3 regions of the Enterobacter sp. UNJFSC 003 genome follow, and region 2 is predicted to be linked to each of the others. Evidence: riboswitches for the same ligand, from Rfam matches in the RefSeq annotation. Region 2 holds a riboswitch; each other region holds the start of a gene.
The links. Region 2 has a riboswitch for thiamine pyrophosphate ahead of thiM (hydroxyethylthiazole kinase). Riboswitches for the same ligand answer to the same signal wherever they lie in the genome.
Positions count from the first base shown of each region.

Region 1: linked by a shared signal. The riboswitch ahead of thiB (thiamine ABC transporter substrate binding subunit) and the one ahead of thiM (hydroxyethylthiazole kinase) in region 2 are both predicted to bind thiamine pyrophosphate.
Region 3: linked by a shared signal. The riboswitch ahead of thiC (phosphomethylpyrimidine synthase ThiC) and the one ahead of thiM (hydroxyethylthiazole kinase) in region 2 are both predicted to bind thiamine pyrophosphate.

Region 1 is NZ_JBAKHK010000004.1:234,571-240,257, reverse strand. It holds gene V5P19_RS13175 (sugar efflux transporter) at 1-1,105, opposite strand, end outside; gene sgrT (glucose uptake inhibitor SgrT) at 1,225-1,377, opposite strand; gene sgrR (HTH-type transcriptional regulator SgrR) at 1,466-3,121, shown strand; TPP riboswitch at 3,158-3,258, shown strand; gene thiB (thiamine ABC transporter substrate binding subunit) at 3,290-4,273, shown strand; gene thiP (thiamine/thiamine pyrophosphate ABC transporter permease ThiP) at 4,249-5,687, shown strand, end outside.
Region 2 is NZ_JBAKHK010000001.1:423,702-429,388, reverse strand. It holds gene V5P19_RS01940 (ADP-ribosylglycohydrolase family protein) at 1-828, shown strand, start outside; gene V5P19_RS01935 (PfkB family carbohydrate kinase) at 825-1,778, shown strand; gene V5P19_RS01930 (GntR family transcriptional regulator) at 1,752-2,498, opposite strand; gene thiD (bifunctional hydroxymethylpyrimidine kinase/phosphomethylpyrimidine kinase) at 2,541-3,341, opposite strand; gene thiM (hydroxyethylthiazole kinase) at 3,338-4,108, opposite strand; TPP riboswitch at 4,144-4,240, opposite strand; gene V5P19_RS01915 (hypothetical protein) at 4,512-4,913, shown strand; gene V5P19_RS01910 (hypothetical protein) at 5,148-5,666, shown strand; gene V5P19_RS01905 (PAAR domain-containing protein) at 5,677-5,687, shown strand, end outside.
Region 3 is NZ_JBAKHK010000020.1:5,593-11,279, reverse strand. It holds gene V5P19_RS22485 (HesA/MoeB/ThiF family protein) at 1-337, opposite strand, end outside; gene thiE (thiamine phosphate synthase) at 330-968, opposite strand; gene thiC (phosphomethylpyrimidine synthase ThiC) at 972-2,867, opposite strand; TPP riboswitch at 2,947-3,058, opposite strand; gene rsd (sigma D regulator) at 3,113-3,610, opposite strand; gene nudC (NAD(+) diphosphatase) at 3,707-4,480, shown strand; gene hemE (uroporphyrinogen decarboxylase) at 4,519-5,583, shown strand; gene nfi (deoxyribonuclease V) at 5,593-5,687, shown strand, end outside.

The DNA of each region.
Region 1 (5,687 bases), on a different contig from region 2:
CATGGCCGTAGCTTTGCGACAATGCGCCCTGAATGACCCCTGCCAGAATGACGCCCGTCGAGATGCTATTGGTAAAGAGCGTGGTTGCAGAGCCTGCACGCCCGGGCATTAGATCCTGGAACCAGAGCATGCCGATTCCGGCAACAATGCCAATAAACACGGCGTTGAACAGCTGCAGCGCCAGTAACGCTTCGCGCGAATGGAAAAGGATCAGCCCCGCGTAAAAGAGCACCCCAGCCGCCACCGCGACGATCATCATCCGACGCTTTCCGAAACGCTTAACGTAGTAACCCGCCAGAATCATTGCCGGAATTTCCAACCCGGCCGCGGTGCCCATTAAGATCCCGGCGAGCTTGTCCGGCAAGCCCAGATCGCTGCTGATCCACAGCGGCATGTCGATGATGTACATCGTGTTACAGGTCCACATTAGCGTAGAGGCAATAAACAGCATGCGGACGTTTTTGTCCTGCCAGCCGCTCACCTGAGTAAGGGGTTTATCAGTCGTTTGTTCGACCCGAGCCACGGACGGCAGCGCAAAAGCAATCAGCGCCAGGCTAATGACAAAAATCCCTGCCGCAATGGAAAACATGGCGGTAAAGCCATAGTTTAGCGCCAGCATGAAGGCCAGCGGCGGACCGATGACCCATGCTAGCGAGAGCTGTGCACGCATCACCGAGCTGAACATCACCACTTCCCGCGCCGAGTTATCCGCATATTCACGGGCCAGGGCGAAAAGCTGCGGCATGGCGGTGTTCGCCAGCGACGCCAACAGGACGCCACAGGTAATGAGCGTCAGGTAATCACGATTGAAAGCAAAGAGCAGCGCGTTGCCCACCGCCATGGCGCAGCAAAAGAGGATCAGCTTACGGCGATCGCCCTGGCTGTCCGATCGTTTCGCCAGCGCGAGGCTCACGAGGATACCTGCAATGGCATTGACGGTATAAAAGAGTCCTACCCAAAACGGCTGAGCCCCCACTTCCCGGCTCAGGAACAGACTCAGCGTCGGTGCCTGAAGCGCCCCCGCCACGCCCATCATAAAGGCGACCAGCATAAAAGCGGCATACACGCCATTCAGGCGTCGCCCCATCGTCATCAACCAGAGCATGCGCAAGTCCTTGTGAAAGCAAATCGAATTGGGTGAAATAGTAAACGAAAAAAGCCAGCAAAAACATTTTGCTGGCGGGTGATTAGCACCAATACTCAGTCACACATGATCGAGGCGAGTTAGCGAGAAGAGGCCGGTCTCGTAACGTCCCACTGCATCAGTTCCTCTAACATTTTCAGCCGTTGCTCTGCACACTGGCGGGCCAGCCAGGACATTCCCTGTGTCGCCGAAAAGTACTGCTGATAAAACTGACGTGCGGTAGACCTCTTCATAATTTACCTCCTCGCTTCATCGGGAAGAATTATTGGCCTAATATAGGGATAAATAAATTGCTGATTTTTTGTCAGGAGTTCCCCTTTTATGGCGTCCGGTCGTCTGCAACAACAATTCATCCGCCTTTGGCAGTGCTGTGAGGGGCAACCCCAGGAGACCACGCTGAACGAGCTGGCTGACCTGCTCAACTGTTCGCGCCGCCATATGCGCACCCTGCTCAACACCATGCAGCAGCAGGGCTGGTTAAACTGGGAGGCAGAGGCCGGGCGCGGGAAGCGCTCGCGGCTGACTTTTCTCTATACCGGACTGGCGCTGCAGCAGCAGCGTGCTGAAGATTTGCTGGAACAGGACAGGATCGATCAGCTGGTGCAACTGGTGGGGGACAAAGCGGCAGTGCGCCAAATGCTGGTCTCCCATCTCGGGCGCAGTTTTCGTCAGGGCCGCCACATTCTGCGGGTGCTCTACTACCGCCCGATGAAAAACCTCTTACCGGGCACGGCGTTACGGCGTTCAGAAACCCATATGGCGCGACAAATATTCAGCGGACTGGCCCGGATAAATGAGGAAAATGGGGAACTGGAAGCGGATATCGCACACCATTGGCAGCAACTTTCCCCACTCCACTGGCGCTTCTTTTTACGTCCCGGCGTCCATTTCCACCACGGACGTGAGCTGGAAATGCATGATGTTATCGCCTCCTTAGAACGCGCCCGCAAGCTGCCGCTCTACTCGCATATTTCACGCATTCATTCTCCAACGGCATGGACGCTGGATATTGAACTGTCGCAGCCGGACAAATGGCTCCCGTGGCTGCTGGGGTATGTTCCGTCGATGATTTTGCCAGCCGAGTGGGAATCGATGAACAACTTTTCCGGCCAGCCCATCGGCACCGGCCCCTACTCTGTTGCCCGCAATAACAACAACCAGCTAAAGATCCGTGCGTTTGATGATTATTTTGGCTACCGGGCGTTGATTGATGAGGTGAACGTCTGGGTTTTGCCGGATCTTAACGAGGAGCTGAGCGCGGGGCTAACGCTGGAAGGGCCGACGACGGGTGAAAAGGCCGTCGAGAGTCGTCTTGAGGAAGGCTGCTATTATATGCTTTTTGACAGCCGTACCCATCGCGGGGCCAATCGTGAGGTGCGCCAGTGGGTAAGCCACATTCTGGCCCCTGCCAACCTGATTTATCATGCGGAAGAGCATTATCAGACCTACTGGTTCCCCGCTTACGGCCTGCTTCCCCGCTGGCACCACGCCCGCCCGGTGTACAGTGAGAAACCCGCCGGACTGGAGTCCATTACCCTGAGCTACTACCGTGAACACGTTGAGCATCGGTTTATCGCCAGGATCATGACCAAACTGCTGGCAGACGTTGGGGTCAGGCTGGAGATTCAGGAAGTCGACTATGATGAATGGCATCGCGGCGATATCGTGAGCGACATCTGGCTGAACAGCGCCAACTTCACCCTACCGCTTGATTTTTCGCTCTTCTCACACCTGTATGAGGTCCCGCTGATCCAGCACTGTATCGAACGGGACTGGCAGCAGGATGCCGCCCTGTGGCGCGCAGGAGAGATGAATCTGGCCGCATGGTGTCAGCAGCTACTGGCAGAACAGGCGATCGTCCCCTTGATCCACCACTGGTTGATGATCCAGGGCCAGCGCAGTATGCGAGGATTGAGAATGAACACGCTCGGCTGGTTTGATTTTAAATCTGCCTGGTTTGCACCGCCGGATCCATAACGCTTTCGTAATATTCACCAAATCATTACAATACCGCCGTTCTCAACGGGGTGCTGCATCACTGATGTGCGCTGAGATAATACCCGTCGAACCTGATCCGGATAACGCCGGCGAAGGGATTTGAGGCTGTCGCTCAAAATCCTTTGCCACTCAACATTGAGGTGCAAAGTGTTAAAAAAAGTTCTTCCACTGCTGGTGCTGTTTGCGCTACCAGCCGTTGCTAAGCCCGTCCTGACGGTCTACACCTACGACTCGTTCTCTGCCGACTGGGGCCCTGGCCCGGTGGTCAAAAAAGCCTTCGAAGCCGATTGTCAGTGCGAGCTGAAGTTCGTGGCGCTGGAAGATGGCGTCTCGCTGCTTAACCGTCTGCGTATGGAAGGCAAAAACAGTAAAGCCGACGTGGTCCTTGGTCTGGACAACAACCTGCTGGATGCCGCGTCGCAAACCAAACTGTTTGCCAAAAGCGGCGTAGCCGCAGATGCCGTCAACGTTCCGGGCGGCTGGAAAAACGACACATTTGTCCCATTCGACTACGGCTACTTTGCATTCGTCTATGACAAAAACAGGCTGAAAAACCCGCCTAAAAGCCTGAAAGAGCTGGTTGAGAGCACGCAGAAATGGCGTGTCATTTACGAAGACCCGCGCACCAGCACGCCGGGGCTGGGTCTGCTGCTGTGGATGCAGAAAGTTTACGGCGATAAAGCGCCAGAAGCATGGCAAAAACTGGCGGCTAAAACCGTCACCGTGACTAAGGGCTGGAGCGAAGCCTACGGACTGTTCCTGAAAGGGGAAAGTGACCTGGTGCTGAGCTATACCACGTCCCCGGCCTACCACATTATTGCCGAGAAGAAAGACAACTACGCCGCCGCCAATTTCGCTGAAGGCCATTACCTGCAGGTGGAAGTGGCTGCACGAACCGCCGCCAGTAAACAGCCGGAACTGGCCGAGAAGTTCCTGAAATTTATGGTCTCAACTGCATTCCAGAATGCCATTCCGACCGGCAACTGGATGTATCCGGTGACCAACGTGGCGCTGCCGACGGGCTTTGAGCAACTGACCAAACCACAGGTCTCGCTGGAGTTTACGCCGCAGCAAGTCGCCGCGCAGCGTGCAGCATGGGTAAGTGAATGGCAACGCGCCGTCAGCCGCTAATTCCCGGCTGGCTGGTCCCGGGTCTGCTCGCCGCTATTCTTATGGTGGCGGTCAGCCTGGGCGCATTTCTGGCGCTGTGGCTTAACGCGCCAGAAAGCGACCTGCGCGCGATCTGGCACGACAGCTATCTCTGGCACGTCATCCGTTTCTCTTTCTGGCAGGCATTTCTCTCTGCATTGCTGTCCGTCATTCCGGCTATTTTCCTGGCACGGGCGCTCTACCGCAGGCGCTTCCCCGGCAGGCAGGCGCTTTTACGACTGTGTGCCATGACGCTGATCCTGCCCGTTCTGGTGGCGGTATTCGGCATTCTGAGCGTGTATGGTCGCCAGGGCTGGCTGGCGTCGCTCTTTGCGGCTCTCGGACTGGAGTGGACCTTCTCCCCTTACGGGCTGAAGGGTATTCTGCTGGCGCATATCTTTTTCAATATGCCGATGGCAACGCGACTCTTCCTCCAGGCGCTGGAGAATATCCCCGGCGAACAGCGGCAGATTGCCGCGCAGCTGGGAATGCGCGGCGGATCATTCTTCCGCTTTGTTGAATGGCCATGGCTGCGCCGGCAAATCCCGCCCGTTGCAGCCCTTATCTTTATGCTCTGCTTCGCCAGTTTTGCCACCGTACTTTCGCTCGGCGGTGGACCGCAGGCAACAACCATTGAGCTGGCCATTTATCAGGCGCTCAGTTACGACTACGATCCGGGCCGGGCCGCGCTGCTGGCAATGGTGCAGATGATGTGCTGCCTTGCGCTGGTCCTGCTGAGCCAGCGCTTAAGCAAAGCCATTCCGCCAGGTAGTAATCAGATTACAGGCTGGCGCGATCCGCAGGATAGCCTGCACAGCCGCATCAGCGATGCGTGTCTTATCGCACTGTCGCTACTGCTTCTGCTGCCGCCCCTGATGGCCGTCATCGTTGATGGCCTGAACGTTAGCCTTTTGTCCGTGTTGCAACAGCCCGTCCTCTGGCAAGCAACCTGGACATCCCTGCGCATTGCGCTGGCCGCCGGGCTGTTGTGCGTCATCCTGACCATGATGCTGCTGTGGAGCAGCCGCGAACTCTATGCACGTCAGGCCCAAAAAGCCGGACACGCGCTGGAACTGACAGGCATGCTGATTCTGGCAATGCCGGGGATCGTGCTGGCGACGGGATTCTTTTTACTGTTTAACAGCACCATTGGATTGCCGGAACGCGCTGACGGCATCGTGATTTTCACCAACGCCCTGATGGCGATCCCTTACGCCCTGAAGGTGCTGGAAAACCCGATGCGCGATATCAACAGCCGCTACAGTTTGCTGTGCCAGTCGCTCGGCATGCAGGGATGGCGGCGATTGAAAATTGTCGAACTGCGTGCCCTGAAACGCCCGCTGGCTCAGGCGTTGGCCTTCGCCTGCGTGCTTTCAATTGGTGATTTTGGCGTGGT
Region 2 (5,687 bases):
ACCGACGATACGTCGATGGCGCTGTGTCTGGCGGATGCGATTATTGAGTGCGACGGGGAAATCAACGCGGATGTTATCGGCAAACATATCCTGCGCTGGGCGCTGGATTTCGATGCATTTAATAAAAACGTGCTCGGCCCGACCTCCAAAATCGCGCTGAATGCGATTCGCGACGGCAAGCCGGTGAGCGAGCTGGAGAATAACGGCGTGACCAACGGGGCGGCAATGCGTGCCTCCCCGCTGGGCTGTCTGCTTCCCGCCACCCGCCTTGAACATTTTGTTTCACAGGTGGCGCTGGCCTCCAGTCCGACCCATAAATCGGATCTTGCTATCGCGGGTGCGGTGGTCATTGCCTGGGCGATTTCCCGCGCCGTTGAGGGTGAGTGCTGGCAGAACATCGTCGATGCGCTGCCGGGCATTGCCCGCTTTGCGCAGGAAAGTCACACCACCACCTTCAGCGCATCGCTGGCAGCGCGCATTGAGCTGGCACTTAAAACGGTGCGTGAAGCCAACGGCATAGAATCTGCCAGCGAGCAGGTGTACCAGCTCGTTGGGGCAGGCACCAGCACCATTGAGTCCGTTCCGGCGGCCATTGCAATGGTCGAGCTTGCAGGAACCGACCCCAACCGCTGCGCCATTTTATGTGCCAACCTCGGAGGTGATACCGACACGATTGGCGCAATGGCGACGGCAATCTGCGGGGCGCTGCACGGCGTACAGGCGATTGATCCGGCGCTCAAGGCCGAACTTGATGCGGTGAATCAGCTTGATTTTGACCACTACTGCGAGAGACTCCTGCACTTCCGGGAGCAAAGGGAGGGCGTATGAATTCGCTGGCACCACGCCTGGAGACATTGCACGCCACGCGGCCCGTCACGGTGCTGGGCGCGGCGGTTATTGATGTGATCGCCGATGCCTACGCCCTGCCCTGGCGCGGGTGCGATATCGAGCTTAAACAGCAGAGTGTGAATATCGGCGGCTGCGCGCTCAATATTGCCATCGCCCTGAAGCGGCTCGGCATTGCGTCACAGAATGCGCTCCCCGTAGGGCATGGCGTGTGGGCAGATATTATCCGCAATGCGATGGCAAAACAGGATCTGCAGAGCGCCGTGGAAGCCGAAAGCGGGGATAACGGCTGGTGTCTGGCGCTGGTAGAGCCTGACGGCGAACGGACCTTTATGTCGTTTAGCGGCGTAGAAAACCAGTGGCAGCCCGCCTGGCTTGAGGCGCTCAACGTGCCGGCCAACAGCCTGGTCTATTTGTCCGGCTATCAGCTGGCCTCGCCGTGCGGCGAGCTGCTGACGGGCTGGCTGGAAGGGTTGCAGGACGTCAGTGCCTTTATCGATTTTGGACCACGCATTGCGGATATTCCCGACGCGCTGATGGCGCGCGTGATGGCCTGCAAACCGATCGTGTCGCTTAATCGTCAGGAGGCGCAAATTGCCGCAGAGCGACTGGGGGTTACTGTGGAAATGCTGGGCGCTTGCTGGCAGCAGCGCTTCCACGCCGCGCTTATTGTGCGTCACGATAAAGACGGAGCAATGTGGTATGACGGCGCGGACTCGGGTCACGTTCCGGCATTTCCCGCCACGGTAGTGGATACTATTGGCGCGGGGGATAGCCATGCGGGCGGTACGCTGGCCGGACTTGCAGCTGGCTGGCGTCTGGCTGATGCGGTGCGGCTGGGTAATGCGGTTGCGGCTTGGGTGGTCAGCCACCGTGGCGGCGATTGTGCCCCAACGCGCGAGGCGTTACTCCTCGCACACAAAGACGTATAGATCGCTCCGGCAGTAGCTGATGCTATACTCGATCGGCCGGTGCTGTTGGTCAAGCGCAACCTGCTTGATTACCAGCACCGGTATTTTATCGTCCATCTTAATGTGCGCCTGAAATTCACTGTCCGGCATGCGGGCGCTTACCCATGAGCGGGTGCGCTGCGGGAAGATATTCTGGCTGCGGAAGTAGTCGTACAGTGAAATCCCTATCTCATCCGGATCGGGGATAAACGCCACCGGCACCCAGGACTCTTCAATCGAGACGGCGTCATCATCAACATAGCGGATGCGCTTAAGCAAAAAGACATCGCTTTCCGGCGCTAACGACAGCTGGTTCGCCACCTCCTCTGGACACTTCACGACGCGTTTGTTGACCCACAGCGTGTTAGGCGTTTTGCCGCGCAGCACCACCTGCTGAGAAAAGCCGCGCGCCTCTTTGAGTGAATACTCGAAGATATTGTTGATTTGGGTTCCGTAACCGCGGGAGCGCGTCACTACCCCCTCTTCCTCCAGCGCCTGCATCGCTTTACGCACGGTAATGCGCGACACGCCGGTTAACTGGCTCAGATCGCGCTCGCCGGGCAAAATATTCCCGTGCTCCAGCATGCCGCTTCGTACCGCATTTTTTACCGTTTCGGCAAATTTCAGGTACAGCGGCGTGTTGTCCGGCGCGGCGATCCGTTCATTCAGTTGAGCGATTAACCGGGTATGCGCTTGTTCCATCTCTGTTTTCTCAGGCGTGGTGTTTCCTGCCAGTATACTGGGTTACCACCACGCATGAAAATGATGAACCGGCCCAATACCGTGACCTACTTCCAGAGTATCGGCTTTTGCCAGCGCCGCGGAGAGCCAGATTTTAGCTTCGCCCACCGTATCGGCCCAGCTTTCATGCCGGGGCCGCAGCGCCGCCAGCGCGGCAGAGAGCGTGCAGCCCGTGCCGTGGGTGTTTATGGTTTGCACGCGCGCCGCGGTAAAACGCATTTCGCCATCGAGGGTAAAGAGCCAGTCCGGGCTTTCGGCATCATCAAGATGACCGCCCTTCATCAGCACCGCGTCGCAGCCCATCGCCAGCAGCGCGTTCCCCTGCGCTTTCATTTCGCGTTCAGTTTGCGCATGCGATGTGCCTAACAGCGCGGCGGCTTCCGGCAGATTGGGCGTGATCAGCGCCACCTGCGGCAGCAGCTTTGTGCGCAGCGTCTCCACGGCGGAGGCGGAGAGTAGCGGGTCGCCACTTTTCGCCAGCATGACGGTATCCAGCACCACGTTTTGCACCTGATAACGCTTAAGCCGCTCGGCCACCGCTTCCACAATGTCCGTTTCGGCCAGCATGCCGATCTTGGTGGTATCAATACGAACGTCGCTGAACACCGAATCCAGCTGCGCGGCAACAAAATCCGGATCGATTCGGTAGACCGACTGCACGCCGCGCGTGTTTTGCGCCACCAGCGCGGTAATGACGGAACAGCCGTATGCGCCAAGGGCGGAGAAGGTTTTCAGGTCAGCCTGGATACCCGCGCCGCCGCTGGGATCGGTACCGGCAATGGTCAGAGCGTTAATCCGCTTCATGCCTGCTCCTCCAGCATATAGAGTGCATCCAGGAACGCGCTGGCAAAACTGCCCGGGCCCCGGGACTGCGCTACAGCGGCCGTTCCGGCACGCTTCATCCATCCGCAGGCGGCTGCCACGTTGTCTAACCTGTCACCCGGCAGCGAACAGCTCGCCGCCACAACCGCCGAGAGCGCGCACCCCGTACCGACGACGCGAGTCATCAGCGGGTCGCCCCCCGTTACCGTGCGGGTTTGCTGCCCGTCGGTGATGTAGTCCACCTCTCCCGTGACCACAACAATGGCATGGGTCTGAAGCGCCAGCGCCTGCGCGGCGGGTAACGCCCTGGCAGCGGTATCGGTCGTATCGACCCCACGTCCGCCCGCGCTCATTCCGGCAAGCGCAAGAATTTCAGAGGCATTGCCGCGAATGGCTGCGGGGTTGAGGGCGAGAATTTGATGGCAAAAACGCGTGCGAAACGCCAGCGCCCCAACAGCAACCGGATCGAGCGTCCAGGGCTTGCCTGCCGCCACGGCGCGCTCAATCGCACGTCGCATTGCCTGGGCGCGAGATGACGTCAGCGTGCCCACGTTAATCAGCAACGCATCGGCGAGCGCGGCAAACTGTTCGGCTTCTTCGGCTTCAATTACCATTGCCGGAGAAGCGCCCAGAGCGAGCAGCACGTTGGCCGTGAAGGTTTGTACGACATCGTTGGTCATACAGTGCGTGAGCGGGGAACGGGTTCGGAACTGATGTAAAACGTGTAGATCGAGCAGGTCAGGCTGCATGGTTTCGCTCCTGCCTTGCGTGAAGAAGCGATGACCGGGAAGGCATCTGACTTCCCTACGCTGGCATTATCCAGATCAGGTAATACGGGTATTTCTCAGCCTTCACAAAGAAGGGCACCCCGAGTCAAATAAAACAAAATCAAAAGGTTGCGATTAACGCCCCGTTAATCCCTGTTCTGGATCATGCCAGCGGAAAGCCAAAGACTCAACCCTAAAAAATGCTCTGTGTGCAAGCTTGTGTCCCAAGTTGTGGCTCATAGCACCAAACACCGAACACAAAAAAGGCCGGGTTTCCCCAGCCTCAATAGCACAATTGAAGGTGCCTTCACAAACCTATTTACCTAGATGTGCTCTTAGCTTAGCGGTGCCGATAGACATAGCCGCGCCAGGTGACATTCTGTTAGTGGAACTAGTAGACCGCCTGAGCAGTCTTAACGCTGAGAATTGGGAAGCACTGAAAAGCCAGATCGATAGTAAAGGTTTACGGGTGGTAGCTCTCGATCTGCCTACCAGTCACGTTGTATTAGCCGCACAGGGGGAGCTTGTGCAATCCATGTTGGCAGCTATCAACGGTATGATGTTAGAAATGCTGGCAGCAACCGCCCGTAAAGACTACACAGACCGCCGCCGTCAGGCAGAGGGTATCAGCAAAGCGAAAGCTGGGGGCGCTTACAAGGGCCGTCCAGTAAATGAGAAGCTACACGAACAGATCCGCGCATGGTATGAAGCAGGTAAGACAAAGAGCGAGATCCATCGCCTCACAGGTGCAGCAAGAACCACCATTAACAAAGTGCTGGCGGCGTAAACCTCCCCCGTTTCGGGGCCACTTGGTCCCTGATATCTGGGTATTGTCGGGGTAAAAAACCGGGAGAGGCTCAAATTGCGCTTAATAGCTCAACTAATGGCGCAAAGCATCGCCCTCTCTCCCAAATCTTCTGTTACGAAATGTAGTTTCACTTAGATCTAATGCTTGTTGCGCATGTGGTTATTGTTTGTAAAATGACCTCTGTGATTATTTCTATAATCAGTAAAGGGACTTATGAAACAGTACAACAACGATCCTACCCCTGAAATTCTTTCATCTTTTGATAAACCAGCGTTCAGTGATAAAAAAATTGCTGAAATGGGTCAACAATGGCAGGAACTCATTACTAAACAGCAAACCGAACTCCAACAGCATCCAGTGAACGAGATCTTTCGCATCGAGATTGAAGGAAGTCTGACTCGTGACGGTGGCATACTCAAAACCGCAACATCCACTTCGGAAGTCGAGATCAGCACAGGTCAAAAACTCGGGGTCGCTCAAACTCAGGATGCAGTCGTTTATCCCGAGGGTACTGAGGCGACAATAATCAGTGGTGCAGGAGAGGCTGAACATAATAACGCACGCCGTAGCGTTGCTCTTGTCGGCAGTCGTCTCAGCAATGGAGATGAAATAACAAGTACCCCTCAGGGATCAGAAATACTGGTTCTACGTCGTGGCATTCCAGCAGCAAAGGGATTTCTTGTTGATAACTTTGAAGTAGACAAAATGTTGGCAGCAGAAACTGCTCACTGAGGGATCACTGATGGTAACGCA
Region 3 (5,687 bases), on a different contig from region 2:
GCAGGCTTTCGCCGCTGAGCCGCTCCTGCCGCGCAATCAGCTCAATATCCGGGTTCAGCTGGTTCAGCCGTTGGCGAGTGATATGCACTTTGGGCAGGTTGATGTCCTCGGTAGTAAAGAGGATTTGCCGCTGCAGATTACTGAGATGCACCTCGTCGTCGTCGGCCAATACCAGCGTGCCGATACCTGCGCCTGCCAGATAGAGCGCAGCGGGCGCGCCCAGGCCGCCCAGGCCGACGATCAGCACCCGGCTGGCGAGCAGCTTTTGCTGCCCGTCAATGGCGATATCCTCCAGCAGGATCTGTCGGCTGTAGCGCATAAAATCACGGTCATTCATCATCGCCTGCTCCTGCCAGCCGTAAAAGCTGAGCGGTGGCGGCTTGCCAGTCTGCGGCCTGGGTGATGGCGCTGACGACGGCGATACTGCCGACGCCGGTGTCGAGAACGGCGGATGCACGCGCAAGGCTAATGCCGCCAATGGCAACGGTGGGATAATCCTCCAGGCGCCGGATATGGCCGGCCAGCTGCGCCAGCCCCTGCGGCGCAGAAGGCATCTGTTTGGTTTGCGTCGGGAAGACGTGACCAAGCGCGATGTAGGAAGGGCGAGCCCCCAGCGCTACGTCGATCTCCATATCGTCGTGCGTTGACACGCCGAGGCGTAAGCCCGCTTCGCGAATGACGTTCAGGTCCGTTGTCTCCAGGTCTTCCTGACCCAGGTGCACGCCGTAAGCCTGATGCTTAACCGCCAGTCGCCAGTAGTCGTTGATAAACAGGCGGGCGGCGTAGCGTCGACCCAGAGCAATGGCGGCGATAACGTCGGATTCCACCTCTTCATCGCGTTTGTCTTTGATGCGTAGTTGGAGGGTACGAACTCCTGCCTCCAGCAGACGCGCGATCCATTCCACGCTGTCTACCACCGGATACAGCCCTAAACGAAAGGGCACACGAGGAAAATCAGGCTGATACATTACTCACACCTCCTCTTTTTTGAGGTAGATTTCGCCGCCTTTGGCGCGGAAGTTTTCTGACATGTCTGCCATTCCCACTTCGATCGCCTGCGCGGCGGCGTAATCACGCACCTCCTGGCTGATTTTCATCGAGCAGAATTTCGGCCCACACATGGAGCAGAAGTGCGCCACTTTGCCAGATTCCTGCGGCAGGGTTTCGTCGTGATACGCCCGGGCGGTGAACGGGTCGAGGGCCAGGTTGAACTGATCTTCCCAGCGGAATTCAAAACGGGCCTTGGACATGGCGTTATCGCGAATTTGCGCGCCCGGATGACCTTTCGCCAGATCAGCGGCGTGTGCGGCGATTTTGTAGGTGATAAGGCCTTGCTTCACGTCCTCTTTGTTTGGCAGACCGAGGTGCTCTTTCGGCGTGACATAGCAGAGCATGGCGCAGCCGAACCAGCCGATCATTGCCGCGCCAATCCCGGAGGTGAAGTGGTCGTAGCCCGGGGCAATATCCGTGGTCAATGGCCCGAGAGTGTAAAAGGGCGCTTCGTGGCAGTGCTCTAGCTCTTCGGTCATGTTGCGGCGGATCATCTGCATTGGCACATGCCCCGGGCCTTCAATCATCACCTGCACGTCATATTCCCAGGCGATTTTGGTCAGTTCACCCAGCGTATGAAGCTCGGCAAACTGCGCTTCGTCGTTAGCGTCGCGGATCGATCCTGGACGCAGGCCATCACCCAGCGAGAGTGAAACATCATAGGCGGCACAGATTTCGCAGATCTCGCGGAAGTGTTCGTAGAGGAAGTTTTCCTGATGATGAGACAAACACCATTTCGCCATGATCGAACCGCCGCGCGAGACAATCCCGGTCAAACGCCTGGCGGTCATCGGCACATAGCGTAGCAGCACGCCGGCATGAATGGTGAAATAGTCCACGCCCTGTTCAGCCTGCTCCAGCAGGGTGTCGCGGAACGCTTCCCAGGTAAGGTTTTCAGCAATGCCGTTCACTTTTTCCAGCGCCTGATAAATCGGGACGGTGCCAATCGGCACCGGGCTGTTGCGCAGGATCCACTCGCGGGTTTCGTGGATATAGCGCCCGGTTGAGAGATCCATCACCGTGTCCGCACCCCAGCGCGTCGACCAGACCAGCTTTTCAACCTCTTCTTCGATAGAGGAGGTAACGGCTGAGTTACCAATATTGGCGTTGACCTTCACCAGGAAATTGCGGCCAATGATCATCGGCTCGGATTCAGGGTGGTTGATGTTGGCAGGAATAATGGCGCGACCGGCAGCGACTTCATCACGCACAAACTCAGGCGTAATATTTTCTGGCAGACGAGCGCCAAAACCTTCGCCCGGGTGCTGGTGGCGCAGCACCTCGCTGCGGATACGCTCGCGCCCCATGTTTTCACGGATGGCAATAAACTCCATCTCTGGCGTGACGATCCCCTGACGCGCATAGTGAAGTTGGGTAACGCATTTGCCTGGCTTAGCGCGTTTCGGCGTCAGCAGGCCGGTGAAGCGCATCGCGTCCAGACCGTCGTCGGCCAAACGCTCTTTCGTGTAAGCCGAGCTTTGCTCGTTTAGGTCTTCGCTATCGTTACGCGCGTGAATCCATGGCTGGCGAAGCTTTGCCAGGCCTTGTTGAACGTTGATAGCAACGTCAGGGTCGCCGTACGGGCCGGAAGTGTCGTATACCGGTACAGCTTCGTTATCCTCAAACTGCGGATTCTCTTTACTGCCGCCGATGAGCGTGGGGCTGAGCTGGATTTCACGCATCGGTACACGGATATCCGCCTGAGAGCCGGCGATGTAGATACGATTCGAGTTTGGGAAAGCGGTGCCTTCCAGGGTGTCGATGAAGCGTTGTGCGTGTGCGCGCTGTTCGCGGCGGGTCAGTTTAGTGATAGACATAGCTCATTCCAAAAGTGAAGGACATGGCTTGTCAGACGACGGATGAAGCAAGAGGAGATCGCCACGGGGGCGATACAACAGCAGTTTGACTCTTGTTCCCTTCGCAGGTATTAGCCTGATCAGGTTCCGCGGATCCCGAATTAACGGTCTCAGCCCGCGCGTTTACGCGCTGGGCACTCCGACAAGAAAAATCCCCCTCGTGAGAGGGGCGAATCGCTTTAAATTACGCGTTAACGACGAAGAACTCAAGCAGGGCGCGCGATGTTATCTTCGCTGTCGACATTCAGGTTGTTATCAAGGACGAGGGCAATCAGCTTATCTTCCAGCGTGAACCTCTCCTCCAGCGCTTCGCCGAGATCGGACAACGCTTTCTGAAACTCCAGATAATTATCGTGATCGATCGCGTTCTCAAGCGTGGAATCGTAGTAATCCATAATCTGCTGGGTATTGGCTTCCAGCAGCGGGCAGAGTTTGCTTGCCGTTAAATACGGATTTGTGCCTTCCATTTCGCGGACAATACGTTCATAAATATTGAAATGTCCGTCGGAAAGGTAGTCGACCAGACTCTGACAAAAATCATCGAGCGCTTTTTCATTCAAGCGCATGAAGGATTCTTTGCCAGGCTTAATACCGACCAGATTGTAATAAGCCACGAGTAGATGCTTGCGCACGTGTAGCCAGCGATCCACCAGTTTGTTACTTCCTCTAACGCGCTCAGACAGGCTTTCTAGCTGGTTTAACATGGTCGACTCCGCAAGGTTTAGAATTGAATCTGCTTACCCAAAAATGTAGCCACAATGCTAACAACATGTCAGTGAAGCGAAGGTAGTGCAATAGATATGGATCGTATTATTGAAAAATCAGATCTTGGTTGGTGGATCGTCAGTCACGAGCAAAAGTTATGGTTGCCCAACGGGGAAATCCCCTATGGTGCGGCGGAAAAGTTCGATCTTGCGGGCCAACCTGCACTGAGGATCGGCGAATGGCAGGGCGAATCCGTGTGGTTGATCCAACAGGCACGCCGTCAGGAAATGGGATCTGTTCGTCAGGTGCTGGATCTGGACGCTGGACTGTTCCAGCTGGCGGGCCGAGGCGTGCAGCTGGCGGAGTTTTATCGCTCACATAAATACTGCGGTTACTGCGGGCATACCATGCACCCGAGCAAAACCGAGTGGGCGTTGCTCTGCAACCATTGCCGCGAGCGCTACTACCCGCAGATTGCGCCATGCATTATCGTGGCGATCCGTCGCGATGATTCCATCCTGCTGGCACAACACACGCGTCATCGTAACGGTGTGCATACCGTCCTGGCCGGGTTCGTCGAAGTGGGCGAAACGCTGGAGCAGGCGGTGGCGCGTGAAGTGATGGAAGAGAGCAGTATCAAGGTTAAAAATTTGCGTTATGTCACCTCTCAACCATGGCCGTTCCCGATGTCGCTGATGACGGCGTTTATGGCCGATTATGATAGCGGTGAGATCGTTATCGATCAGAAAGAGCTGCTGGAAGCGAATTGGTATCGTTACGACAATTTGCCGCTGTTACCGCCGCCGGGCACCGTGGCGCGACGCCTGATTGAAGATACGGTTGCAATGTGTCGGGCCGAGTATGAGTAGTGTTACACTGAGGCCATGACGCTTAAGGAACTGCAAAAATGACCGAACTGAAGAACGATCGTTATCTGCGTGCGCTGCTGCGCCAGCCCGTTGATGTCACCCCGGTGTGGATGATGCGCCAGGCGGGACGCTATTTACCAGAGTACAAAGCCACCCGTGCACAGGCCGGCGATTTTATGTCGCTATGCAAAAATGCCGAGCTGGCCTGTGAAGTGACGCTCCAGCCGCTGCGTCGTTTCCCGCTGGATGCCGCCATTCTCTTCTCGGACATTCTGACCATTCCTGATGCCATGGGCCTTGGCCTGTACTTCGAAACCGGCGAAGGCCCGCGATTTACCTCGCCCATTAAGAGCAAAGCCGACGTCGATAAGCTGCCCATCCCCGATCCTGAAGGTGAGCTGGGCTACGTGATGAACGCGGTGCGCACCATCCGCCGTGAGCTAAAAGGTGAAGTACCGCTGATTGGTTTTTCCGGTAGCCCGTGGACGCTCGCGACCTATATGATTGAAGGCGGCAGCAGCAAAGCCTTCACACTGATCAAAAAGATGATGTATGCCGAGCCGCTTGCCCTTCATGCGCTGCTCGACAAGCTGGCAAAGAGCGTCACGCTTTATCTCAACGCCCAAATCAAAGCGGGCGCACAGTCGGTAATGATTTTCGACACTTGGGGCGGCGTGCTCACCGGGCGCGATTACCAGCACTTCTCACTGTACTACATGCACAAAATCGTTGATGGCCTGCTGCGGGAAAATGAAGGTCGCCGCGTGCCTGTTACGCTGTTCACCAAAGGTGGCGGTCAGTGGCTGGAAGAGATGGCTGCAACCGGCTGCGATGCATTGGGGCTGGACTGGACTACCGATATTGCCGACGCGCGCCGTCGCGTAGGTGACAAAGTGGCGCTACAGGGCAACATGGATCCGTCCATGCTTTATGCTCAACCTGCCCGTATTGAAGAAGAAGTGTCGACTATACTGTCTGGTTTCGGCCAGGGTGAAGGCCATGTCTTTAACCTCGGCCATGGCATTCATCAGGATGTGCCGCCAGAACACGCTGGCGTATTTGTGGAGGCGGTGCATCGGCTTTCTGCCCAATATCACAAGTAAGGAGTCGTTATGGATCTCGCGTCGCTACGCGCTCAACAAATCGAACTGGCTTCATCGGTGATCCGCGAGGATCGTCTGGATAAAGATCCTCCGCAGTACATTGG